DNA from 2 places in the Paracidovorax sp. MALMAid1276 genome. Region 1 is predicted to be linked to the other one. Evidence: riboswitches for the same ligand, from Rfam matches in the RefSeq annotation. Region 1 holds a riboswitch; the other holds the start of a gene.
The links. A riboswitch is a leader RNA that binds a small molecule or an ion and turns the genes downstream of it on or off. The one in region 1 is predicted to bind S-adenosylhomocysteine.
Positions count from the first base shown of each region.

Region 2: it holds a riboswitch for S-adenosylhomocysteine, as region 1 does, so the genes downstream of both, ahcY (adenosylhomocysteinase) here and metH (methionine synthase) in region 1, are expected to answer to the same signal.

Region 1 covers NZ_JBMIRS010000105.1:19,224-22,628, reverse strand. The annotation lists gene metH (methionine synthase) at 1-1,351, opposite strand, end outside; S-adenosyl-L-homocysteine riboswitch at 1,351-1,456, opposite strand; gene ACOQFS_RS07240 (hypothetical protein) at 1,638-2,024, shown strand; gene ACOQFS_RS07235 (PACE efflux transporter) at 2,081-2,536, opposite strand; gene ACOQFS_RS07230 (LysR family transcriptional regulator) at 2,614-3,405, shown strand, end outside.
Region 2 covers NZ_JBMIRS010000246.1:9,736-13,140, forward strand. The annotation lists gene ACOQFS_RS20410 (peptide chain release factor 3) at 1-901, opposite strand, end outside; gene ACOQFS_RS20415 (SDR family oxidoreductase) at 1,027-1,803, opposite strand; S-adenosyl-L-homocysteine riboswitch at 2,027-2,109, shown strand; gene ahcY (adenosylhomocysteinase) at 2,178-3,405, shown strand, end outside.

The DNA of each region.
Region 1 (3,405 bases):
CATCGCCCTTCACGGTGGCGATGATGATCTTGCCCTTGCTGCGCACATCGCGCCCGGCCAGCTCGTCCTGGCGCTTTTCTTCCTCGATGTAGGGAATGAGGTGGGCCACGGCGCTTTTCATCACGCGCGCGCTTTTCACCACCTGAGGCAAAAACATCTTGCCCGCGCCGAACAGGTCGCCCACCACATTCATGCCGTCCATGAGCGGGCCTTCGATCACATGCAGCGGGCGCCCGCCCTTGGCCAGAATGGCGCGGTAGGCCTCTTCGGTGTCTTCGACGATGAAGTCGGTGATGCCGTGCACCAGCGCGTGGGACAGGCGCTCACCCACGGTCTTGGGGTGCTCGGGCGTGCCGCGCCATTCGAGCTTCTTGCTCTCGTCCTTGGCGCCGCTCTTCGCGGTCTCGGCGATCTCGACCAGGCGCTCACCCGCGTCGGGGCGGCGGTTGAGTACCACGTCTTCCACGCGCTCGCGCAGCACGGGCTCCAGCTCGTCGTACACGCCCACCATGCCCGCGTTGACGATGCCCATGTCCATGCCCGCCTGGATGGCGTGGTACAGGAACACGGTGTGGATGGCCTCGCGCACCGGGTCGTTGCCGCGGAAGCTGAACGACACGTTGGACACGCCGCCCGACACCTTGGCGCCCGGCAGGTTCTGCTTGATCCAGCGCGTGGCTTCGATGAAATCGACCGCGTAGTTGTTGTGCTCTTCAATGCCGGTGGCCACGGCGAAGATGTTGGGGTCGAAGATGATGTCTTCGGGCGGAAAGCCCACCTCATCGACCAGCACGCGATAGGCACGTTCGCAGATCTCGATCTTGCGCGCGAAGGTGTCGGCCTGGCCCACTTCGTCGAACGCCATCACCACGGCGGCGGCGCCGTAGCGCTTGACGAGCCGCGCCTCCTGCTTGAACTTCTCCACGCCCTCTTTCATGCTGATGGAGTTGACGATGCCCTTGCCCTGGATGCAGCGCAGCCCGGCCTCGATCACGTCCCACTTGGAGCTGTCGACCATGATGGGCACACGCGCGATGTCGGGCTCGGACGCGATCAGCTGCAGAAAACGCACCATGGCCGCCTTGCTGTCGAGCATGGCCTCGTCCATGTTGATGTCGATGACCTGCGCGCCGTTCTCCACCTGCTGGCGCGCCACGGCCAGGGCCTCTTCGTACTGGCCGTTCAAAATCATGCGCGCAAACGCCTTGGAGCCGGTGACGTTGGTGCGCTCGCCGATGTTGACGAACAAGGTGCCCTCGCCAATGGAGACGGGCTCCAGGCCGGACAGCTTCATGGGGGGCAGGGTTACAGCGGAAGACATAGGACTCACCTGTGCAGGGGCAGCGGACATACAGGTGAGCGTCGTTGCGGTGGGGCTTGAATAGCTTTTGGAGTGCCCAAGCCTGACGGCTTTTTTCACCATGGCGGTGAGGCCGCTGCAACGCTCCTTGGGCAAGGGCGGGATTTTACGTGGTGGCGCAGCCGCCACGCCACCGCGCTCCGAGGCCGTGCGCGCCTCTTGGCACAGCGCGCCCAGGGCGTAGGCCAAGCGGGGCAACGATCACGCCCCTTGGGCCCGTCCCGCCAGGCGCCCGGCGGTAAGATCGCCCTGCGTCTTGCGCCCCACTTTGCACACCATGAAACACCCTGTCGATACCGCCCACTACGTGGCCACCCAGCAGCCGGGCCAGCGCTTCGAGGCCAGCCTGCAGGAGGGCTGGGGCGTGTGGGTGACCTTGCTGGGCGAGGAGTTTCTCAAGGCGGCGTTCACGCGCCGGTCGGACGCCGATGGCTTTTGCTCGCAACAAACGCATGGGGGCCAACGCGGCACCGTGCGCCGCATGTGGCTGCTCAAGAACGAATCCAACGGCGAGGCCTACATGCTGGACGGCGACAGCAACCAGGCCGTGCGCGGCGTCGACCTGGACTTCAGCCACCGCACGCAGCTGGACAAGCTGCGCGCCGATGCCCTGTCGCGCCTGAGCGAAGCCGAACTGCAGGTGCTCGGGCTCAAGCGCACCTGACGCCCTGCCGGGCGTTCAACGCCTGCGCATACCGCCCACGGGCACAGGGGAGAGGTTCAGGCCGCCATTGCCGACGCCGGCAACCCAAACAGGTGGTCGAACGCCCAGTTGAAGACAAACGTGTAGCACAGAAAAAACACGATCAGCCCCAGGTCCATCACAAACGCGTGCCACAGGCTCACGCCAAACCACCAGGCGAACAGCGGCACCAGCGTGAAGACCAGCCCGCCTTCGAACCCGATGGCGTGCGCCACACGGCGCGCCACGCTGCGCCCGCGCACGGGCTGGCGCGCTTCCCAGCGCTCGAAGGCCCAGTTGAAGACGATGTTCCACACGATGGCGACGGCCGAAGCCGCCACCGCCACCACGCTGGAGTGCCCCGCGCCCTGGCCGGTGAGCAGCGCCAGGCCCACCGTGGCGGCGCCAATGGCAATCAGTTCGTACAGGGTGACGTAAATCAGGCGGCGCCGGGCGCCTTGCAGTCCAAACAGCACAGGTTTCGAGGAGTCCATGGGCCCGGACTTTATATTTGTGTGCCTGACACTTAAAGTCAGCTTGTTTCAGATTTTCTGATAGATCGGCGCCCGCCATGGCTTTCCATTCCGATAGCGTCCAGGTGTTTTTGGCCGTGCTGGACCACGGCTCGTTCTCTGCGGCCGCGCGTGCACTCTCGCGCGTGCCCTCGGCGGTGAGCATGACCATCGCCCACCTGGAGGCGGAGCTGGACGTGCAGCTGTTTGACCGCAGCGGGCGCGAGCCGCGCCCCACGGCCGCCGCCCGCGCGCTGGAGCCCCAGGCCCGACTGCTGGCCGGGCAGCTGCAGCAGCTCAACGCCCAGGCGCTGGCGCTGACCCAGGGCCTGGAAGAGCGCCTTACGTTGGCGATTGCGCCCGAACTGCTGGCTGCGCGCTGGACGGGGCCCCTGGCCGCGCTGGCGCAGGACTATCCCTTGCTGCAGGTGGAGGTGCTGGCCGCGCCGCAGGTGGATGCGCTGGCGCTGCTGCACAGCGGGCGCGCGCAGCTGGCGCTGGTGTTCGAGCGGCCCAGCATCGACGGGCGCGAGGGCTTTCAGGAAGTGGGCACCGAAACCCTGGTGGCGGTGATGGCGCCACAGCACCCGGTGCTGGTCGCCGCCCGCGCCGCCGCCACGGCACGCGGCGAGCCACCGGGCAGCGCCCGCCTGCGCGAGGAGCACCTGACCACCACGCGCCAGATCGTGGTGGCCAGCCGCGACCTGGGCCAGACCGACCCACGCTTCGTGTTTGCCCGCCACCAGTGGCGCACCGACAACCACCTGGCCGCGCTGGGCCTGATCGAGGCGGGCCTGGGCTGGGGCTGGCAGCCGCGCGCGCTGGTGCAGCCGCGCATTGACGCCGGTTCG
Region 2 (3,405 bases), on a different contig from region 1:
AGAAGCCTTCGTCTTCGGGGTGGACGGTCTTGACCACCGGCTGCCGGTTGACTTCGAGCGTGCTCACGCGCGGGCCGGGGGGCGGGGCCATGTCGACCAGGGCGTCCAGCACTTCCATCACCCCGAAGTTGTTCACGCCGGAGCCGAAGAACACGGGCGTGAGCTTGCCCGCGAGGAAGGCCTCGTGGTCCCACGCGGGCGATGCGCCGGTGGCCAGCTCCATGCTCTCGAGCGCGGCGTCGAATTCTGCGCCGAAGCGGGCGCGCAGGGTGTCCACGTCGGTCAGCGGGATGGATTCAAAATCCTGCGGGCGGCGTTCGCTGCCGGCTTCGAACACCGTCATGGCCTGGGTGCGCAGGTTGATGATGCCGCCGAAGCTCTTGCCCTGGCCCACGGGCCAGGTCATGGGACAGCAGGGCATGCCCAGCTCTCGCTCCACCTCGTCCATGATGTCCAAAGGGTCGCGCACCTCGCGGTCCATCTTGTTGACGAAGGTGATGATGGGCGTGTCGCGCTGGCGGCAGACCTCGATCAGGCGGCGGGTTTGTGCTTCCACACCGTTGGCGGCGTCGATCACCATCAGCGCCGAATCCACGGCGGTGAGCACGCGGTAGGTGTCTTCCGAGAAGTCCTTGTGGCCCGGGGTGTCGAGCAGGTTGACCACGTGGTCGCGGTAGGCCATCTGCATGACGGACGAGGCCACCGAGATGCCGCGCTGCTTTTCAATTTCCATCCAGTCGGACGTGGCGTGGCGGCTGGCTTTGCGGCCTTTGACCGCACCCGCAATCTGGATCGCGCCCGAAAACAGCAGCAGTTTTTCCGTCAGCGTCGTCTTGCCCGCGTCGGGGTGGGAAATGATGGCAAAGGTACGGCGGCGCCGGGTTTCGGGGGCGTGGGACACGGGGGATTCCAAGAGGGCTAGGGCCCCGCTGCGGCCTGGTGGGCGGCAGCGGGCGCGACGGGCGCAGTGCGCCGAAGCGCGCGATTTTACTGGGCGGCCGCTCTGGAATTCGCCGGACCTTTGTATCAGTCGGTGGGTGCCTGCGTGTGGCGGGCGTACATCTTCTGCATGCCGCCGATCCAGCGCTCGTAGTCCTGGCCCTTGTTGCGGAAGTATTGCGCCACCTCGGGGTGGGGCAGAACCAGGAAACGGCCGTCCTGCATGGCTGCCAGCACGTCGCCCGCCACCTGCTCGGGCGGCAGGATGCCGTCGTGCGAGGCCGAACCGCCGGTGCCCGTGACCATGGCCGTCTGCACAGACTGCGGGCACAGGCAGGCCACGCCCAGGCCGCGCCGCCCATAGGCAATGCGCAGCCACTCGGCAAAGGCCACGGCCGCGTGTTTGGTGACCGCGTAGGGGGCGGATTCGACGATGGTCAGCAGCCCCGCGGCCGAGGCCGTGACGAGGAAGAAGCCCTCGCCACGTTCCACCATCTCGGGCACCACGGCGCGGGCGGCCCACACGTGGGCCATGCCGTGGATGTTCCACATCGCATTCCACAGCGGGTCTTCGAGTTCTATGCCGCCCGGGCGTCCCAGGATGCCGGCGTTGGAGATGTAGGCGTCCACACGGCCATAGCGTTCGCGGGTAGTGGCCACCAGGGCCTGGATGTCGGCCTCCTTCGATACATCGCAGCGCACGGCCAGGCCACCGATCTCGTTCGCCACGGCCAGGGCGGGTTCGAGATGCAGGTCGGCCACGACCACGGCGCGCGCGCCCTCCTGTGCAAAACGCCGTGCGATGCTGCGGCCGATGCCGCTCGCGCCTCCGGTGACGATGACGACCTTGTCCTTGGGGTCCATGTTGTGCTGCTCCTTGATGGCTGCGCTGCGAACGTCTGGGCAGTGCGAGGTTTGCGCTCTGGCGTTCCGGCAAAGAGCGCAGTGTCAGCGGGGTGGGGCACGCGGGCAGCCGCGCAGGTGACATGCGCGGCAGGCCTGCGGCTGGCCCGCCGGCCGTGGGCGGTGGCCGCGTGGGCAAGCGGGCATGTTTTGTGGCAGCGGGGCGCTTGCTTTTATAATTCGCCATTCCGAGGAGCGTTGCAGCGCCCCCAGCACCAGCGGGGCGTGAGGCTCGGAGTCATCAACCCGCAACGACGCTCATCCACTTCTCGTGTGGTGAGCCTTGTCACTCCCCCGATCAGTGGTTTTTCAAACACGCTTTGGAGCACACCACCATGAACGCACGCGTCAACGCCCCGGTCAACGCCGACTGCATCATTGCCGACATCGGCCTGGCCGATTGGGGCCGCAAGGAAATCAAGATCGCCGAAACGGAAATGCCGGGTCTGATGGCCATCCGCGAGGAATTCGCGGCCAAGCAGTCGCTCAAGGGCGCCCGCATCACCGGCAGCCTGCACATGACGATCCAGACCGCCGTGCTGATCGAGACGCTGCAAGCCCTGGGCGCCGACGTGCGCTGGGCCTCGTGCAACATCTTCTCCACGCAGGACCACGCCGCCGCCGCGATCGCCGCCACCGGCACGCCGGTGTTCGCCATCAAGGGCGAGACCCTGGCCGAATACTGGGACTACACCCACCGCATCTTCGACTTCGGCCCCAAGGGATCGGAGGGCGAAGGCCCCAACATGATCCTGGACGACGGCGGCGATGCCACGCTGCTCATGCACCTGGGCAAGAAGGCCGAGAAGGACGCGTCCGTGCTGGCCAACCCGGGCAGCGAGGAAGAGCGCATCCTGTTTGCCGCCATCAAGGCCAAGCTGGCCGAAGACGACACCTGGTACAGCCGCAAGAGCGCGCAGATCCTTGGCGTGACCGAAGAGACGACCACCGGCGTGCACCGCCTGAAGGAAATGTCGGCCAAGGGCACGCTGATGTTCCGCGCGATCAACGTGAACGATTCGGTCACCAAGAGCAAGTTCGACAACCTGTATGGCTGCCGCGAATCGCTGGTGGACGGCATCAAGCGCGCCACCGACGTGATGATCGCCGGCAAGGTGGCCGTGGTGGCCGGCTATGGCGATGTGGGCAAGGGCAGCGCCCAGGCCCTGCGCGCCCTGAGCGCCCAGGTGTGGGTGACCGAGATCGACCCCATCAACGCCCTGCAGGCCGCGATGGAAGGTTTCAAGGTCGTGACCATGGAATGGGCGGCCGACAAGGCCGACATCTTCGTGACCACCACGGGCAACCGCGACGTGATCACCTATGAGCACATGGCGGCGATGAAGGACCAGGCCATCGTCTGCAACATCGGCCACTTTGACAACGAGATCCAGGTCGCCAAGCTTGAAGAGAACTGCCAGTGGGAAGAGATCAAGCCCCAGGTGGACCACGTGATCTTCCCCGACGGCAAACGCATCATCCTGCTGGCCAAGGGCCGCCTGGTGAACCTGGGTTGCGGCACGGGCCACCCCAGCTTCGTGATGTCCAACTCGTTCGCCAACC